DNA from 3 places in the Clostridium amazonense genome. Region 3 is predicted to be linked to each of the others. Evidence: riboswitches for the same ligand, from Rfam matches in the RefSeq annotation. Region 3 holds a riboswitch; each other region holds the start of a gene.
The links. A riboswitch is a leader RNA that binds a small molecule or an ion and turns the genes downstream of it on or off. The one in region 3 is predicted to bind cobalamin.

Region 1 (7,064 bases), on a different contig from region 3:
GTTTCTATATCTAATTTATCAGCTTTTACATTACTTAACTCAATACTATTTACATCTCCAGATTTAACTATTATATTTTTTGCTTTAACATTTTTTATGTTTACTGTACCTTTCTCACCTGGATCTAAAATAAGATTTCCATCTAAATTTATATTTATTATGTTTACATTATTTCCAGTTACTAATATGTCACTTTTTATGTCTCTAGTTTTCTTTTCATCTCCAAATCTTTCATTGTCCTTTGATAATTTTATAATTTCAAAGTTCATTTTAAATTTATCTAATATGTTTTGTGGTACTACTTCTGGTCCACCTATAGCAATAAATTTACTTAGAGATGTTATGTTAGAATTTATAATTTTTTCTACATCACTATTTATATTTTTATTAGTTAGTATCACTGGTGCTTTTTTATCTGCAGCAAGTGTAGATATTGACAATGCATCTGGAAAGTCATTTCCTGTAACAAAATAAATATTTTCATATTTTAAATCATTAGAAAACTTTTTTAAAACTTCCCTGTTAGTTTCATACCTATCTTTTCCAAATATTCTTTCAGAGTTTGGTATATTTTTTAGTACACTATCATTTATTACACCATCTCCACCAATAACATATACATTAAATATTTTATTACCCTTTATGTACTCATTTACTTCTTTAGGAATTTCATTATTTTTAGTATATAGTATTGGTATTCCTTTTTGTGCTGCTATTGGCGATACTGATAATGCATCTGCATAAGATTGTCCATTAGTTATAAATAAAGCATCACTTTTTCCTAATTTTTTATTAATTTTTAATGCTGTTTCGTATCTTGTTTGTCCATATATTCTTTCTATTTCATTTATATTTATATTTTTAAGTTGAGTTTCTACAGATTTGCTTATAACTCTTTCTCCGCCTAATATAAATACTTTCTTTGGTTTTAATCTTTTTAATTCATTTATTGTATCTTCTCTTAGTTGAATATTTCCATTAAGTAAAATAGGTGCATTAAATTTTTTAGCTAATGGTGCTACAGACAATGCATCTGCAAAATCATATCCTTGAGCAATAAAAACATACTCAGAGTCGTTTTGCCAACCTTTCTTACTTATTTCAATCGAAGTAGATATCCTATCTTTTCCATATATTCTGTCATTTTCCACTGCAAGTACAGTAGAAAATGATAAGCATATAATCATTGATAAAATTAAAAATAAGCCTACAAATTTTTCTTTTAATCTTTTCATATTTCTCATTTCATCCCCCATATTTTATCTTTTAATCTTCTGGTGGTAAAAATTCTCTTTTATCCCACTCATGAAAATCAAATAGAAGAACATCACCCTTTTGTGGATATACATCATTTGCTCCTACTGGTGTTTTTTTATCATTAAGATATATAAACCAATCAATACCTAATACCCCATTTTTCTTTTGTTCTGGAGTTTTTTCTGATTCTGGTATTGGATAATGATTATGTATACCATTAATTTCAAAAATAAATCCTCCATTTTCTTGCATAGAAGTATTTTCCCTTAAATACTGCATTGCACTTTTTTTAGAATAAATTTTTATTGTAATTTCTTCTACAACACTTGATTCATTTCCAGTATATCCTTTAACATCTTTTCCTATTATCATAGTAAATGTGTCTTCTTCTACTTTATTGTTTTTATTTTCATCTTTCACTACTGTTTCATTTTTTTCTTTTTCATTATTATTTTCTTTTATTTGTTTTTCTTCTGATGATTGATTGCCATTATTATTTTCAATTTTAGTGTCTTCCTTTTTTATTTCTTCTTTTTTGACCGCTTCTTTTTCTGTATTATTTTTTATACTATTTTCTTTTTTTATTTCATTTTTTTTATCAGTTTTTTCTTTAGCTTTATTACCCTTTTTATCAATACTTTTTTCTACTTTTGCTTTATTATCATATTTGCTAGTCTTTAAATCCTTATTTCCTGCACCACATCCTAAACAAATAGTCATAATAAAACTCAAAATGATAGCTACTAGTATTCTATGGTTTCTTTTCATCTAATCCCCCCTTTATAGTTTGCCGACACATTAAATTTATTCATACTAATTTTAATGCTTAAATATTTTATATTTAATTTTTATAAAAATAAAAAAAGCCCCAACTGGGACTTTAAAATAACACATTTTGTATAAACTTTAATATAATTAAAGCATAAAAACTTAAGCATTCATACAACTTAATGATATTTCATCTCTCCCACGAAAGATTCAATCCTAAATAGGCATGTTTCCTGACTTAACTTCTTTTTACTCCCTTTCCTTCCCAAGACTTTTATCTCAGTGGTTTTAAAGGTTTCATCAGTATTACAGTAACGTTGGGCTGTAATGGATTTTCACCATTTTCCATTTTAACTTTCTAATTGCTTAAAAAGAACCTACTCAATTTCCATATTCTCTTTTCGTATACATTATATTACAGCGTTTGCAGTTTTGCAACATTTTCAAACATTCTTTATTGTTATTATCTTTCGACAATTAAAAGCAGAAAGAATGATAAGAATTAATCTTATCATTCTTTCTTTTAATATTCTTTATCCGTTAATACTCTTGCCATTAAGACACCCATTACAGATGCCATCATCAGTCCTCTTGTCCAGCCTGATGAATCTCCTAAACAATACAATCCATTTATATTGGTTTCAAAGTTTCTATCTATGTCTATTTTATTGCTATAAAATTTTATTTCTGGTCCATATAAAAGAGTTTCTTTGCTTGCAAATCCTGGAACTAATGTATTCATAGCTTCTATAAAATTCACTATATTAGTCATTGTTCTATATGGAATTGCTGAAGTTAAATCTCCTGCTACAGCATCTTTAAGTGTTGGCACTACATTAGATTGTTTTAATTCTTTTTCCCAAGTACGTTTTCCATCTATTATATCTCCGTATCTTTGAACTAAAATGCTTCCTCCACCTAAAAGATTAACAAGTTCTGCAACTTTCTTTCCATATTCAATAGGTTTATTAAATGGTGCTGAAAAATTATGTGAACTTAATATTGCTAAGTTTGTATTATTAGATTTCTTTTCTTTATAAGAATGACCATTTACTATAGCCAAATTGTTATCATAGTTTTCTTGAGAAACAAATCCACCTGGATTTTGACAAAATGTTCTTACTTTATCATCAAAAGGAGCTGGATAACCAATTAATTTTGATTCATATAAAACATTATTTACTTTTTCCATTATTTCATTTCTAATTTCAACTCTTACCCCTATATCTACAGTTCCAGCTCTATGATTCACATTATGCTTTTCACACATATTATTAAGCCAATCTGCACCTTTTCTTCCTGTAGCTGCAATTACTACTTCTGACTTTAACGTCTCATCTTTTTTCTTAGTTAACGAATCGGATACAATTACTCCACTTATTTTATCATTTTCTATAATAAAATCTTTTACTAATGTATCAAATTTAATTTCTACATTATTTTCAATTAAATAATTTTGTATTTTTAGATATATTTCTTGCGCTTTTTCTGTTCCTAAATGTCTTATTGGACAATCTACAAGTTTTAAATTTGCTTCTATAGCTTTTCTTCTTATTTCTTTTACACTTTCTTCGTTTCCAAGGCCTTCAATTTTTGTATCTGCACCAAACTCAAGATAAATATCATCTGCATATTTTATGTATTTTTCTGCTTTATCTTTTCCTATTAATTCCGGTAAATCTCCACCCACTTCATAACTTAATGATAATTTTCCATCGGAAAAAGCACCTGCTCCTGAAAATCCAGTAGTTATATGACAATATGGCTTACAACCTACACATTCATTTGTTTTTTCTTTTGGACAATGTCTTTTATCAATTCTTTTTCCCTTTTCTATTAATAGAATCTTTTTATTTACATTCTTTTTCACAAGTTCTAATGCAGTGAATATTCCTGATGGTCCTGCTCCAATAATAATTATGTCGTACATTCTTTTCCTCCAAACAATATGAAATAAATATTTATATTATATTAATTTCATATTTTATAAAATTTTATCCCAAAAACATTATACATAATTTATGAACATTTTTAAATATTTTTTTAAAAAAATTCGTATTTTGTAAATAAAAAAAGATAAATGAATACAGTACCCATTTATCTCTTTTATTTATAATATCTTTTCTATTTTTAATTCTTTATGTTTTCTTATATCTAAAAACTTATCTTCACATAACAATAAAGGTGCCGATAAATTGTTTACATCTATTTGTATTATTTTTGCAACCTTATTATTATTAAAAAGAATATATTCTCCTATATAATAATTTATTATATGTTCTATAAATACATTACAATATTTGTAATCTAATTTTTCTATTCCTTCTTCTCTAATAGTTTCTAGTGCTTCAAACAAGTCCTTTTTAGGCTTATAATTTCTTTTAGAATTAACTCCATCAAAGGTATCTGCTATTGCTATTATTCTTGCTATATCATTAATTTGATTATCTTTTCTTTTCAATGGATATCCACTACCATCTAATCTTTCATGATGCATTAATATTCCTAATTTTATATCATCATTTACATATGATAAATTTTGTATTAAATTATATGCAACTACAGGATGTTGTCTTATAGCTCTAAACTCCTCTTCATTTAATTCTTCCTCTTTATCCAGAATTTCTTGTATTTTATATTTCCCAAAATCATGTAATAAAGCAGCTCTCATTAAACAACTTAATTTTTCATCATCAAAGTTTAACCATTTTCCTAATAATACACTTAAAATAGTTACATTTACTGAATGTTTAAATACTGAATCATTACCACTTCCATATAATACTATGTTCTTAACAGCCATTCTAGGTGATGTTAATTCTTCTAATATTTTTTCACTAAAGTTTCTTATTTCAATCATATTAGGTATATTAGATGAATCTAATTTTTCAAATATATCTTTCATTTCTTCTGTATACTTTTGAACTTTAACTATAACTTCATCTAACAATATCTCTTCTCTTTTTTTTATTTCCTGTTCTACTTCATCCAAATTACAAGTAACGTCTTTCAATGAACTTTCCTTATAAAGTTCATGAAATATAGGGTTTTCTAAATATTCATTTTGTAATTTTTTTATAATTTCTTCTGTTAAGATTGCTCCTTTTTTCACAAGAATCTTATCATCAACTATAATATCTTTTTCTGCAATTTTACCTTTTGTTAACTTTTCTATATCAAATTCCAAGTTACTGCTTACCTTCATTTTGCACCTCATTCATAAATTCATATTAATAATATACTCGTACAAATATTAAAAATATTTATATAGATTTATGCAATTAACTTACTTATATTAATAATTTTTCTACCTCTAGATTTGCATAATCTTTTAAATTTATAAATTCATCTTCACATAATAATAACGGTTTAGATAAGTTGTTAGGATCTATTTGTATTATCTTTGCAATTTTACCATTGTTAAGAAGAACATTTTCTCCTATATAGTAATTTATTATATGTTCTATAAATATATTGCAATAATTATAATCCAATTTTCTTAAACTTTCTTCCCTTATAATTTCTAACACAGTAAATAAGTCTTTTCTTTCTTTATATGGTCTATTCGAGTTAAGTGCATCAAAAGTATCTGCTATAGCAATTATTCTTGCAAAATGATGAATATTAGTTTTTATTTTCAATGGATACCCACTACCATCTAATCTTTCATGGTGCATTAATACACCTAGTTTTATACTATCATTCAAATAAGGAATATCTTTTATTAGTTTATATGCAATTATAGGATGTTCTTTTATTATCTGAAATTCTTCTTTACTAAGTTTCTCTTTTTTCATAAGTATATCTTTTATCTTATACTTTCCAAAATCATGTAAAATACTAGCTCTCATTAAAAAGTTTAATTCCTTCTCATCTAATCCAATCCACTTTCCTAATAATAAGCTAATTACTGTAACATTAACTGAGTGCTTAAATATTGCATCTTCTCCGCTACCTTCTAATAATATATTTTTAACTGCACTCCTTGGAGAATCTAGTTCTTTTAAGATTTTTTTTACGAAAGCAGTTACTTCTTCCATATTATTTTTATTATTAATGTAAATTTCATCAAATATATCGTTTAGATGTTCAGAATATTTTTCAACTTTAATTCTAACATCATTAATCATTTCTTTATCTTTATTATCTAAACACACATCTATTTTTTGATTTTCTTTTACAATTTCATTATTCATATGATTTAATGTAGGATTTTCTAAATAAAGATTTTGTAATTTTTTTATTATTGCGTCTGTTAATATAGTTCCTTTTCTAACAAGCACTCTATCACCAATCATTATGTCAATTTCAGCAACAGACCCTTCTTCAAATTTATATATACTTTCACAAAAATTTTCAATACCCATAAAATCAACTCACCTCTTAAAACTTATAGTGAATAAAGAACGATTTTCTTTACACCATAAAACATTGAATAAATTAACACTTAAAATAAATACTCATAAATTTTACAATTATATATTATTTATTATAACAAAAATACCATATTTTATATATGTTTTTCAAAATGTAAAATAAAAAAATTATTGTATATGTAATCAATTACATATACAATAACTTTTTAGGCTAAATTTCTTTTATTTTCCAAATATAACTTTTTTTCTTCACTCTCTATATAATTACAAATATCTTTAAAATCTTGTAACCAATGTATTTTAGAAAGTTCTCTTAAATCTATTACTATTCCTGTTGTTTTATGTCTTATAAACTCCATGTTGTACATTTCGGTTTTTATAAAACCATCTTTTAAACTGTAGATACATGGTTCAAATTTTTCCCAATTTTTCTCAAAATATTTTGTTTTTGCAAAGCATAACTTATATATATGAAATATCATTCCTAATACAGAGGATTTTTTAGCAAATTTATGACTAAAATACTCTTGAGTTGGATATTTTTCTTGTACTCTTTGCCAGTATAATTTATTGTTTGATACAAGATTATACTTATCTAACACTTTACATTTTTCTTTTCCTAACTCTTCACGCATAAATTTTTCCCTATCAGTGCTATTCATT
Region 2 (7,064 bases), on a different contig from region 3:
TCTATTCCTAATGCACCTTGTGCTATAGCTGGAACTATTTCTCTAACATCAAAATAGTTAGTTATTATGCATTCCATGCCAAGTCTTTTTAATCCAGCTGCTGCTAATATAATTCCATCTAAATTTTCTTTCTCTATTTTATCAAGTCTTGTTTGAACATTTCCTCTTATTGGAACAATTTCTAAATCAGGTCTTAATGCCTTCAATTGAGTAGCTCTTCTTCTACTACTTGTTCCTATTTTAGCTCCATTTTTTAACTCATTAAACTTAACTCCATTTAATGAAACAAATGCATCTCTAACATCTTCACGTATTGGACTTGCTGCTATTATAAACCCTTCTGGCAATTCATAAGGCATATCTTTCATACTATGCACAGCTGCATCCGCTTTTCCTTCAAGCATTAGAACTTCAAGCTCTTTTATAAAAAGTCCCTTGCCCCCTATTTTATCAAGTGTTACATCTAATCTTTTATCTCCTAAAGTATCTGTTAATACTTTTTCACACTTTACATTATGAGTTTTCTCTACAAGTTCCATTACATACTCTGTTTGAACTTGTGCTAATTTACTTTTTCTAGTTGCTATCTTCAAGGCTAAGACCTCCATAAAATAATTTTAAAATTTTTTCTCCATATCCTTTATTAAAAAAGTATAAAAAATCTTTTGTGCTTATAAAATTCATGACTTCTATTTTTTTCTTCATATCATCCATTGAATTTCGTACTTTCAAAGAAAACTCTACATAATCATCATATTTCATTAAACTCTCGCTCATAATATCTCTTACAAAAACAGATGTTTTTGGACTTTTCCCTTTAGTATGAAGTGCAAATACTATATTTTTGCTTTCTCCCATTGTTGGAGTTATACAAAGACTTTTCTCTACTTCCGTAGTATCTATATAGATTTTATAAGTTTTTTCACAATGATTCCTTATTGTATCGTTTAAGTTTTTATCACTGGTAGCAATAACTACTATATGACATTGATTTATCAAACTTTCACTATACATTTCACTAGATAGTGAAAGTCTTTCATATTCTAATAAACTTTTAAATTCACTGCAAAATTCTTGTGATATTACTTTTACACATGCACCTTTATTTAGGAAAGACTTAGCCTTTATAAAACCAGCCTTTCCTCCACCTATAATAAGTACTTTTAACTTATTTGATTTTACTGATATAAAGCTCAATTCATCATTCATACAAAACACCTTTTATTACATTTTTATGCTTTTTAGTGCATCTATTAATTTTAAGTTTAAATTTTCATCTTTTATAGCGACTCTTATAAATTTATTATCTAAACCTTTATAATTATCACATTTTCTAATTATTATTTCTTGTTCTTTTAATTTTTCATATAATTCATTACAATTAATATCTCTAAGTTTAATAAGTATATAGTTTCCATATGTATTATATACTTTATCTATAAATTTAATATTTTTTAATTCATTAAGCATCATCTCTCTCTGAACTCTTATCCAATTTATAGATTGTTTTATGTATTCTATGTCTTTTAATGAATACTTTACAGCCACTTCTGCAAAGCAATTTACATTCCAAGGATTTTGCATTAAATTAAAATAATCAATGATTTTTTCATTTTTTGTTATTCCAAATCCAAATCTTACTCCTGGAAGCCCATAAAATTTTGTTATTGCTCTTACTATGAATAAACAATTATAATCATTAACAAGATCTATAAAGCTATTATTTATATCCAGTGTAAACTCAATAAATGCTTCATCTATTAAAATAATTTTTTTATTTTCTTCACAATAATCTAATATAGCTTTAAATTTTTCTTTATCAATTTTACATCCATTAGGATTATTAGGATTTCCTATAATCAATCCCTCTGTAGTTTTTACTTTTTCTAATATATCTTCATAATCATAATTAAAGTTTTCTTTTAAATATGAATATTTTAAAGTTACTCCATGCTTTCTTGCATTATCTTCATACTCAACAAAAGAAGGAACCACAATAGTTATTGATTTTAATGATTTTATTGCTAAATCCAAAATTTCCGATGCACCATTACCAAGTAATATGTTTTTATCATTAAATCCAAATTTTCTTTCATTTTGTCCAAAATAACTATAAGATTTATCTAGATACTCTTTTATATTACTTTTTAAAGCTCTATACTTTATATCTGGATAAACTGTAAGCATTGATACAGCTTCTTCTATATGCTCACTAAAACTTTTAGGAACACCTAAAGGGTTTATATTAGAACTAAAATCTATTAATGTTTTGCCCTTTAGTATTCCATCACTATAAATATCTCCTCCGTGTTTCAAAAACACCACCTCAATCTTTGAAATTATTATTTAAAATAAATTCATAACATATTTAGACTTTAATCTAAAAAGCTCCATTATTAAATAAATCATATATGCATATATTGAAATTAGTACAATAACCATTATAAGAACTAATAATACTTCACTTGCATACATAAGCTTTACTGATTTTTTTATATGTTCTTCTGTTAACTCATTTATATTATCTCCAATAGTTGGTTTATAAACAACTTCTCCAAAATATACATTTGTTCCACCAAGTTGAATCTTCAATGCTCCTGCTGTTGCTGCTTCTGGGTAAGCACAATTAGGACTTTTATGATTTTTTCTATCTCTAATCATAATTTTAAAACTCTTAATTATATTTCCCTTAACAACAAAAGCACATAAACACATAAGAAGCCCTGTTAATCTTGCAGGTATAAAATTAAATACATCATCTACCTTTGCTGGGAAGAATCCTATATTCTTATACTTTTCATTTAAGTATCCAACCATAGAATCCATAGTATTTACACCTTTATACATCATTGCAAGTGGTGCACCACCAATTAATGCATAAAATATAGGTGCAATTATTCCATCTGAAGCATTTTCCGCAACTGTTTCTATATCTGCTCTTATTATTTCATGCTTAGAAAGTCCACTAGTATCTCTTCCAACTATATATGAAAGCTTAATTCTTGCATCATCTATATCATCTTTTTGCAAAGAATAATATACTTCCATAGCCGCTTTATCTAAACTTTTTGCTGCAAGTGTAGTCCAGATTATTAATACATTTAATATATGAAAAATTGGCCTACTTATAAGTGCAAATCTTAGGAGTATATATGGTATAAAGTAAGTCACTAAACATACTATTATAACCATAATTCCTCCAGCTCTTTTCAATTTTTCATTGTTACCATATTTATCTCTAAATTTCTTTTCTATTTTACTTATAAGTTTTCCTATATATATTATTGGATGAGGTAGCCAATTAGGATCACCTAATATAAAGTCTATAATCATGGCTACAAATACATAAATAATATTATTCATTAAATTAAAATTAAACAAAATATCACACCTAACTATAACTAGGACATTATTTTAGTCCCATAATTTTATATACTTTTTCCATATCTAAAGATGCACGAACTATATCTGCTAATTTATTTAATTCTTCTTCTCTTAAATTTTCATATGTAGAAGATTCTTTACATTCTATTCCTTTTTTACTTCTTAATTTATTTACTATAACTTCTCTAAAATCTACATTATCAAAAACTCCATGTAAATATGTACCTATAACATTTTTCTCATTATTTATAACACCATCTACATGACTACATTTCTCTTCATTCTCACTTGTTATTTCAAATAAAGGATTTGCATTTTCACCTAATTTTGTAACGCCCATATGTATTTCATATCCATATACATTTATTTTTTCTCTATCTGTTATAAAATTATTCTTATCTATTACATGTCCTTCAACTCTAGTTGTAACTTTTTTATCTTCAAAAGTAGTTTCAACATCTAAAAGACCTAATCCCTCTGTTTGTAGGTTTTCACTTTCTACTCTGTTAGGATCATTAATTTTTTTACCTAACATCTGATATCCACCACAAATTCCTACAACTTCACCAGTTTTGCTATATTCTTTTATTCTATCAAAAAGCCCACTCTTTTTTAGAGCATTTAAATCTTCTATTGTGTTTTTACTTCCTGGTATAATTAGTAAATCTGGATTTTTAAAATCATCTACAGACTCTATAAATCTTACTGATACATCTTCCTCAATTTTTAAAGCATCTATATCTGTAAAATTTGATATTCTAGGTAATTTTATAACTGCTATATCTATTTTGTCTGTTATTTCTTTATTTAACTCAACAGCTCCATCTTCATCTTCTAAAGCTAATCTAAAATGTGGTACAACGCCTATACAATCTTTTTTAGATATATCTTCAAGCATATCTATACCTGGTTTTAGTATATCCACATCACCTCTGAATTTATTTATAATTGTACCTTTTACTCTTTCTTTTTCATCATCTTTTAAAAGCACTAAAGTTCCAACTAATGATGCAAATACTCCACCTTTATCTATATCTCCAACTAATAATACTGGGGCATCTACAAGTTCTGCCATTCCCATATTAACTATATCTCTATCTCTTAAATTTATTTCTGCTGGACTACCTGCCCCCTCCATAACTATAACATCAAACTCTTTTTCTAATTTTTCAAAATCTCTTTTTAACATATCTCTAAATTGAAGTTTCATATTATGATATTCCATCGCAGTACTATTTCCATAAACTTCACCATTAACTATTATTTGACATTTTTTGTCACTAGTTGGCTTTAAAAGTATTGGATTCATATATGCTTCTGGTTCTAATCCACATGCATATGCTTGAAGGACTTGTGCTCGTCCCATTTCTTTACCATCTAAAGTTATGTATGAATTTAAAGACATATTCTGAGATTTATATGGACATACCTTATATCCATCTTGAGTTAATATTCTACAAAGTGCTGTTACTAATATGCTTTTTCCAACGGAAGATGCCGTTCCTTGAACCATTATTTTTGCCATGATTAAACATCCTTTCTAATACTGAGAATTTTCTATTTTTAGTATTTAAATTTTAAATACACTAAATTTAGTATAAATATTGAAAATTTAAAATGCATTTTCAATATTTTGCATAAAATAAATAGATATGCCATAAAGGGCATATCTATTTGTATAATTAAATAAATTATATACTAAATAGTTCTTTCCCTCCGAAAGCTTTTCTAATTTAGGCAGGTCTCCTGGCTCATGAGTCATCCTTGTCTTATCCTTCCCTATTTATCTCAAAATAAGTGGTTTTTTAAGACTCGTCATCAATTACAGTAGCGGGGGCTGCTATGGAATTTAACCATATTCCCTTTTCACTTATGTATAAGCACCTAAACACAATATTACATTGTTATTATTTTAATTATTTACGTTTTGATTATAAAATTAAATGGAAAACCTGTCAAGTAACACACTATAGGGTTCCAATATCAAATTTTAAATCACATCTTTATCAAATGATAATATTAATCTTACAGTTTATTTTATTATCATGATTGAAACCAATTAACAATTAACATTTATCAATTAACAATGATGGTGGATATCCCCGGGGATTGAAATCCTCGCTACAATGTTTTATTTGTGTTTCAAATAAAATTAATATAATATTTATCCATAAAAAGTTTATTTTGGAGAATAAATTCCCCATTATAGTATTCTTACTAATCATAGTTTTTAACTAATTTGTTCCACAAATTATTATAAAGATTTATTTTTAAAACTGATACTTCAGTTTTATCGTTAATTATTAATTTTAGTACTATACCTTAAATTTTTAAAGTTCTATAGATTTTATTACATTACCACATATATCTTTTATATAAAAAACATTGTCTTCTAATATTCCATAGCTATGCGGATTATTTTCTTTTGGATAAGATATTGAACCTGGATTGATTACATAAATATCATTTTCCTTTTTAGCTACTGGTATATGAGTATGTCCGTATATTAATACATCGCCTTCAGCTATGTTCAGCATATTTTTTTCACTGTATATGTGCCCATGTGTTATAAACACTCTCTTATTATCAGCTAGAATCACATTGTAATCCATCATGCAAGGATATTCTAAAAGCATTTGGTCTACATCTGCATCGCAATTTCCTCTTACACCTATAATTTTATTTTTATATTTATTTATAAGATTTGCAACTTCTTTTGGATTATATTCTTCTGGCAATGGATTTCTTGGGCCATGATATAAAACATCTCCTAAAATAACCATATAATCAGCATTCTCTTTTATAAATGCATCTACTCCTAATTTTGCGTATTTTAATGATCCATGAATATCTGACATAAAAAATAATTTCATTCCTTCAATTCTCCTTTTCATAAGTTTAACTAATAGAATAATACTATATTTTTCTAACTTTTATCTATTTTCATTGCATTAAATTCTTCTTTAGTCATTCTAAATAAAACTTCATTTTCTTTTTCTTCTACTATTGAAAATCCTACTTTTTTTAGTGCTTCAATTCCTTTTATATTCATTACATTGTCAAAAATAACTTCTCCACCAAATTCATTGAAGTAATAATCTAATATTAAATTTATTGCTTCAACTCCATATCCTCTTCGCCTAAAATTACTTTGTATTTTTACATTTAAGTCTGCACTTTTTAATTCATCATCATACCCATGAAAACTAACTTCCCCTACAGGCATGTCTTGAAAATTATATATAAGGGTGTAAAAATTCTTATTGTCACCTGGATATATCATTCTCTCATACCATGATATCCATCTTTCCTCATCAAAATTTATAACTCCACCAACATCACCCATGGTTTCTTTATCATTCCATAAAGTTTTTATATAGTTAAGCTCATTAAATTTTGGTTTTTTTATATAAACATTTTTTCCTTTTTTGATAATTTTATTTATCATACTTTCACCCCATTTATTAAAAATTTAGATAATTTTAGTTATGGAACTTTATGTCATGTAGACTCTTAATAAGCTATGGTGATTATAAAGTATTAGTTCATCTTCTTTACTTAAAATATCGTAATCTCTATATAAACCTTTTATACTTTATTGTTTTTACTATATTTTTACATATAATTAATTATATCATAAATATTTATATCTTAATTTAAAATACAAAAACAAATAAATT
Region 3 (7,064 bases):
AATTACAATATTTTATTTTTAAAATTTAAATTATTTATTAATCAGTTTATAGTATTTTTTATTTTATCCCCCCTCTTACCAGCCCACTTATTTTAAAAGCAATTACTATGCCAATTTTAATTATTAAAAATAATGCTTACTTTTAGCCATTTAATTAATATTAATATAGATATAAATTTAAATATTTGATGATTATTTGCAATCGTTATTTTTTTAACTCTTTCTAAAGTTGTATTTACAATATGTTTACATATGTGTATGCAAAAATGCAATTTTTCATATTTGCAACTATTTGTTCATTTTTATTGATAATGTGAATCAAAACACTTTTTTAAATATGTGTTTAATTAAAAAGAAATAAGACTGATGATATTATAATCAACAGTCTAAATATGTTTATTAAAATAAAATCTAATTAAGATTTATTTTTAAAATATTTTTGCTTTTTCCTAATTAACGTAGATGGATCTATTTGTAGCGCTTTTGCTGCTGTTCTTACATTACCATATCGCTCTAATGCATCTTCTATAATTTCTATCTCAATTTTATCTATTATTTCTTTTAAGCTATATCCTTTTATAGAGTAATTGTTCATACTTAACATGTAATCTTGTTCAATTTTTGTATTTTTTATTTCTTGATCTAAATTTCTCTTGTATATAATATTTGATTCATTCATTATAATTTGCCGTTCCACTATATTTTTAAGTTCTCTTACATTTCCAGGCCACTCATAATTATAAAGACACTCTAATGCATTTTCACTAAAATTACATTTGGTATTATATTTTTCATTTATTTCATTTGTAAAGAAATCTATAAGTAACTTTATATCTTCTTTTCTTTCTCTTAATGGTGGTATTACTATAGGAAAAACACTTAATCTATAGTATAAATCTTCTCTAAATAATTTCATATCTATTAATTTTTTTAAATCTTTATTTGTTGCAGCTATTATTCGTATATCTACACTTATAGATTCAACACCACCAACTTTTTCAATTTGCTTTTCTTGAAGAACTCTTAAAAGTTTAACTTGAGTAGTTAATGGTAATTCGCCTACTTCATCTAAAAATATTGTCCCTCCATCTGCTAATTGAAATAAACCAATTTTCCCACCTTTGTTTGCACCAGTAAAAGCACCTGGTTCATATCCAAAAAGTTCTGATTCTATAAGATTTTCTGGAATTGCACCACAGTTTATTGTTATAAATGCATTATCTTTTCTTTTACTATTATAATGAATATATTTAGCTATTCCTTCTTTTCCTACACCTGTTTCACCTAATATTAACGCTGTAATATCTGTCTTGGATATTTTACTTGAGTTCCTTAAAACATCCATCATCGAGTTAGATTCTATTGACATTCCACTTATATTAAAAAGATTTTTCTTCATAACCTGTAATTCTTTGTCATATTCCATGGAAGAGTCATTATAAAAAGTAACTTCATTATTATCCATATTTCCCTCCATAAATTAAATAAGTTAGCTTTTAAATCCATACCCTAGTACTTCACATATATTGCTTACTGTTATAAAAGCATCTTTATCTACTTCATTTATATAATGCTTTAATTTGCCTACTTCTCTTCTTCCGATTACTACAACTAATATGTTTTTTTCTTTATTTGTGAATCCACCTCTTCCATTATAAAAAGTAGAGCACCTATCTAAATCTTTTATTATAAATTGATTAATTTTTTCATATTCTTTGCTAACTATAGTAACTTCCTTACACATGTTTATACCTTCTAATACTGCATCTATAACAAAACCATTTATTATTACACCTAGCATTGCATACATTGACATTTTTATTCCAAAAGCAAATGCAGCTGCAACTGTTATACTTAAATCAGATAATAATACAGCCTTTCCCAAATTAATATGAAAAAACTTATTTAAAATCTTTGCAATTATATCTGTTCCACCAGTAGATGCATTTTGATTGAAAACAATCCCCATTCCAGCTCCAGATATTAAAATTCCAAATATAAGTTCTAATAATATATCTCCAGTAAGTGAACCTTTTAAGTTTATAGTTTTTTCAAGAATTAAAACTGCAAAAGAAATTCCAAAACTAGCATAAATTGTTTTAACTCCAAAACTGCTACCAATAAATATAAAAGCCACTATAAATAAAACTATGTTAATAACAATCATAATAATCCCAACAGGTACTTTAGGAATGAAGTGATTTATAACTATGGCTAAACCATTTGCTCCACCTGTTGCTAGGTTATTATTCATTAAAAAGAAATACATTCCACATGCAACCATTATAATACCTATGTTTATAAGTAAAAATTCTTTTAATTTTTTTATCATAAAACTCCCCCTCTTATAACTTTTAAAAGTTAAATTATTAACTTATTTTTTTAAAACTAAATACTTAAAATGGTGAGATGCTATAGGGAAACAAGCTCGAATTCAAAACTATTTTTTAAGTTGTAAATATATTGCTTTCAAAAGAAATACTTACTATAAAATGATTCCGAGCTAGTCTCACTCTTAAGGGTATCCAAGTTTTGGAACTAATAATTATGAAGATGAACTTGGAACCCTATATTAAATGTTTAAAGTATTTTAAGTAAAATTTAAAATAAATAAAGCCCCTAACTAAACGTTAAGGGGCTAAAAATAGCACAACTATAAAATATATAAACTTCAATTTATATATATTTGTTGACACCCCCCATCTGCCGTAGAGTATTGGTGTATAAATCAAGGCAGGTCTTCTGACTCTGAATCATAAAATTACTTTAGCCTTCCCAATTTAAATCAGTGGCACTAATTTAAAGTAATTCTCCTCATTACAGCGGCGGGACCGTATAAGACTTTCACTTATTTCCCTTTTAAACAAAGCATAAAACTTTGTACCTTAATCTACTATATTCAATTAACTACGTAATAAAAAACAATTTTTTCACAAACCAAATCAAAATTTTCTTAATTTTCTCACCTATTCCAGTATATACCTTTCTCATATATTTATTCAAGTGCTATTCTAGATTTTTAATAAATATTAATTGCTTTATATAACCATATAATAAAACCTCCTCATTAGTAAATTTAATGAAGAAGTTTTATAAGAATAAACTGTAAGATTAATAGTATCATTTGATAAAAAGATTATTTTAAATTTTAATTTATCGATAAAAAAACTTTTTTTCATGAAGGGGTTGTATCAAAATAACTTAGTTAATAAATTAATTAATAAGTTTAATTTAAAATTATAAACTATATTATTAAATTAATGAAAAATATAAGGCTATTGGTAAACTTTAAATACCAATAGCCTGTTTCTTATAACACTACCATTCTCATTTAATATTTGAGTAATTTCATTTTTCAACTTGAAACCATATATTTTAACAAAAATATTTTTGATACAGCCCCTTGGAATAATACTATTCTAATTTGATAGTCAAAAAATCTCATATTCCTATATAATTTAAAAATTATGACATTCCTATAACCATTCCAATAATATAAGGAATTAACCAAACAATCCATACTAATAAACTAAATTTATGAAATGCTAATTTCTTTTTATCGTCTCCTTTAAATAATACCCATGTTGCCCAAATTGCATGAAATAGCATTAGTATAATAGCTATCATTCCTGTTATTCCATGAAGTGAAATTCCAGAAGCAGCATTACTTACTTCATTTAAAGATGCTATACGTTCCATAGTCAATGTGCCTGTAGTATCAAAAACAAGTCCTAACCAAAATGTAATAACATGCCATTTTCTTAGTGTTTTAGATTTTCTTTCTGAAAAAACACCTATAGTATAAAATACTAAAGCTAAAGTTATTGTGATAATTGCAAATATCAATTTCCCATCCATTTTTATCTATCTCCTCTTATTTTATTTCTTAAATTTAGTAAGTTATTTTTAACTTCTTTTATTTCTTCATCTGTAAAATTTTCAAATACTTTATCAAAGCTTTTATTAATTTCACATCTAAAATTTTTAGCAAATTCTATACCTTTATCTGAAAAAGTAACATATGTATTTCTTTTATCTTCATCATCTTTAATTTTTTTTACATAACCTTGTGATTCAAGTCTTTTGACTATACCAGACACAGTTCCCTTTGCTAAAAACATTTCATCACATAACTGAGATATATTAACCTTACCATTATGAGCTATTAACTTAATAACCATTATTTGCTGATGAGTAAGTCCACTTTCTTTTAAGTTATTACTAACTATTTCAATGGTACTTGCATATATCTCCTTTATAAGCATAGCTATTTCAAAAGAATTATAATTCATATACTTATTTCATCCCCATTCATAAATTAATTTTATAAACTATATTTAGCTTTAGTTTTTTCAAATTTTATAAAACTTATTAAAAATAATACACCAGCTATAAATAACGCAAATCCAAGGCCCATATAAAAGGAACCTAAGTATATAGGATTTACTATTTCTAAATTTCTTATAGTTATTCCAAAGAATATCATAAATCCCATTATGATATAGCTTTTAACATCGAAAAATGAAAATATACAATGTTTCTTTAAATTACTGTTTATAATTCTTTTAGTATGCTTTTCAAACATTTTACTAAATATAAATTTAAAAAATAGATAAAATATTATAGCTGAAAATAATGCACTTAAAATCAAGTTTCCATCATTAGTTTTTATATCACCTACTCCTAAAGTAAATACTCTAAATCCTGCAAACCCCCAAATAAGTCCCACTACAAGTAATAAAGTTTTCTTTTCTACTTTTAAAATATTCATTTTCTTTTCTCCTTATAGTTTGCATGCGAATCATTTAGTTTCTATGCAAACTATTTTATTATGTTATAAACAGCTTGTCAACATGAAATATATGTAAAGACCTCAAATAATACTTTTTATATTACTTGAGGTCTTTAATATAGGATTTCAAATTCAAATTTTCACATTCACTGTCCATTGTCAATTTTTTAAAATATATACCTTACATTTCAAATTGTTTAGAATACATATTATAATATGTTCCTTTTTTATTCATAAGTTCAAAATGATTTCCCTTTTCTACAATTTCACCATTATCTATTACCATTATAGTGTCAGCATCACGAATTGTACTAAGTCTATGAGCTATAATAAAACTACTTCTACCTTTCATAAGTTTTAGCATAGCTTCTTGGATATTAAGTTCTGTACGAGTATCAACATTACTTGTAGCTTCATCTAATATTAATATAGATGGATTAGATAAAATCACTCTAGCTATAGCTAAAAGTTGTTTTTGACCTTGACTCAAATTTGTTCCATTCTCTAGGAGTATTGTATTGTATCCATTTTTCATATGTCTAATAAATGAATGAGCATTTGCTATAATAGCAGCTTCTTTTACTTCATCATCAGTAGCATCTAGCCTTCCATATCTTATATTCTCCATTATCGTTCCTGAAAATAGATAAGTATCTTGAAGCACAATTCCAAATGCTTTTCTTAGACTGTCTCTTTTATAATTTTTTATATCAACACCATCAATTAAAATTTTTCCTTTAGAAACATCATAAAATCTTGATAGTAAATTTATAATTGTAGTCTTACCAGCCCCTGTTGGACCAACTAGTGCAATAGTTTCACCACTTTTCACATGAAAATTTATATTTTTTAAAATTAATGCTTCTTCACTATATCCAAAATATACATTTTCAAAAGTTATATCACCATTAATATTTGAAAGCTCTTTTGAATTTAAATTATCTTCTATCTCTTCATTTTCATCAAGAATTTCAAAAACTCTTTCTGCTCCTGCAAGGGCAGATTGAAGAGTATTAAATATATTTGCAAGCTCATTTAAAGGTCTTGTAAATTGTCTAGAATAACTTATAAAGCTTGCTATAACTCCAACAGTAATCATATTTTTAACAGCTAAAATTCCACCTACACCAGAAGTTATTGTAAAACCTATATTGTTAATAACATTCATAAACGGCATTAAAAATCCTGATAGAGTTTGTGCTTTTATTCCTACATCACAAAGTTTGTTATTTATATCATTAAATTCATTAATAACTTTATCTTCTTGATTAAAAGCTTTTATGACAAAGTTGCCGGATATAATTTCTTCAATATTGCCATTAAGTTTACCAAGTTCTGATTGTTGATTTTTAAATAATACTTTAGTCTTTTTTGCTATAGTTCTTGTTAATAAGAATACTAACGGTATTGTTACAAGACTTGCAATTGTAAGATATATATTTAGTACTATCATCATTATGAAAGAACCTATTATAGTAATGGCACCAGACATTAATTGAATTGTTGATTGAGAAATAGTTGTGCTTATATTATCTATATCATTAGTAAGTCTACTCATAACATCCCCATTACTATGTGTATCAAAAAAAGATATAGGTAATTTTTGAAGTTTATTAAATAATGATTTTCTTAAATTTTTCACAATTTTTTGAGATACACTTGCTATGATATAACTCTGCAAAAAATTTGTTACTGCATCAATTAAATATGAAATTATTAAAACAAAAATTATTATTTTCAATGCTGTAAAATCTACAAGGTTATTTTTAATAGACATGCTATCTATAGCTTTACCTGTTAAAAATGGAACTAATAAACTTATTAATGAAGTTACTATTATAAAAAGAAATACAATTATTAAGGATTTTTTTTCATCTAAAAAATATTCCCACAGTCTTTTGAATGTTCCTTTAAAGTCTTTTGGCTTTATTACTGGAGATGAAAATCTTCTACGTCCACCACCAAATCCATTTTGAAAATTACCTACTGGTCTAGTATTCATATTACATCATCTCCTTGCCAACTTGTGATAAAAGTATTTCCTTATAAACTTCACAATTCTTTGATAATTCTTCATGTGTTCCAATTCCAGCTACACAACCTCCATCAAGCACTAATATTTTATCAGCATGCATAACAGATGTAATACGTTGAGCAATTATTATTGATGTAAGAGAATTAGAATATTCTTTAAGGGAATTTCTAATATTTTCTTCTGTAACTGCATCTAATGCACTTACAGAGTCATCTAATATTAAAATTTCTGGATTTT

Region 1: linked by a shared signal. The riboswitch ahead of AC07E4_RS12295 (DUF4430 domain-containing protein) and the one ahead of AC07E4_RS09640 (YitT family protein) in region 3 are both predicted to bind cobalamin.
Region 2: linked by a shared signal. The riboswitch ahead of AC07E4_RS02370 (cobyric acid synthase) and the one ahead of AC07E4_RS09640 (YitT family protein) in region 3 are both predicted to bind cobalamin.

The regions. Positions count from the first base shown of each region.
Region 1 is NZ_JBWKMH010000028.1:178,969-186,032, reverse strand. Features, by position in the region: partial or broken gene AC07E4_RS12300 (cell wall-binding repeat-containing protein) at 1-1,244, opposite strand, end outside; gene AC07E4_RS12295 (DUF4430 domain-containing protein) at 1,267-2,025, opposite strand; cobalamin riboswitch at 2,232-2,421, opposite strand; gene AC07E4_RS12290 (NAD(P)/FAD-dependent oxidoreductase) at 2,549-3,955, opposite strand; gene AC07E4_RS12285 (HD-GYP domain-containing protein) at 4,136-5,230, opposite strand; gene AC07E4_RS12280 (HD-GYP domain-containing protein) at 5,316-6,392, opposite strand; gene AC07E4_RS12275 (hypothetical protein) at 6,608-7,064, opposite strand, start outside.
Region 2 is NZ_JBWKMH010000005.1:22,870-29,933, reverse strand. Features, by position in the region: gene hemC (hydroxymethylbilane synthase) at 1-608, opposite strand, end outside; gene AC07E4_RS02385 (NAD(P)-dependent oxidoreductase) at 577-1,209, opposite strand; gene AC07E4_RS02380 (pyridoxal phosphate-dependent aminotransferase) at 1,225-2,316, opposite strand; gene cbiB (adenosylcobinamide-phosphate synthase CbiB) at 2,347-3,363, opposite strand; gene AC07E4_RS02370 (cobyric acid synthase) at 3,410-4,909, opposite strand; cobalamin riboswitch at 5,104-5,287, opposite strand; gene yfcE (phosphodiesterase) at 5,715-6,257, opposite strand; gene AC07E4_RS02360 (GNAT family N-acetyltransferase) at 6,311-6,832, opposite strand.
Region 3 is NZ_JBWKMH010000024.1:60,335-67,398, reverse strand. Features, by position in the region: gene AC07E4_RS09645 (sigma-54 interaction domain-containing protein) at 416-1,465, opposite strand; gene AC07E4_RS09640 (YitT family protein) at 1,490-2,332, opposite strand; cobalamin riboswitch at 2,716-2,903, opposite strand; gene AC07E4_RS09635 (HsmA family protein) at 3,466-3,858, opposite strand; gene AC07E4_RS09630 (MarR family winged helix-turn-helix transcriptional regulator) at 3,861-4,292, opposite strand; gene AC07E4_RS09625 (hypothetical protein) at 4,325-4,771, opposite strand; gene AC07E4_RS09620 (ABC transporter ATP-binding protein) at 4,974-6,794, opposite strand; gene AC07E4_RS09615 (ABC transporter ATP-binding protein) at 6,796-7,064, opposite strand, start outside.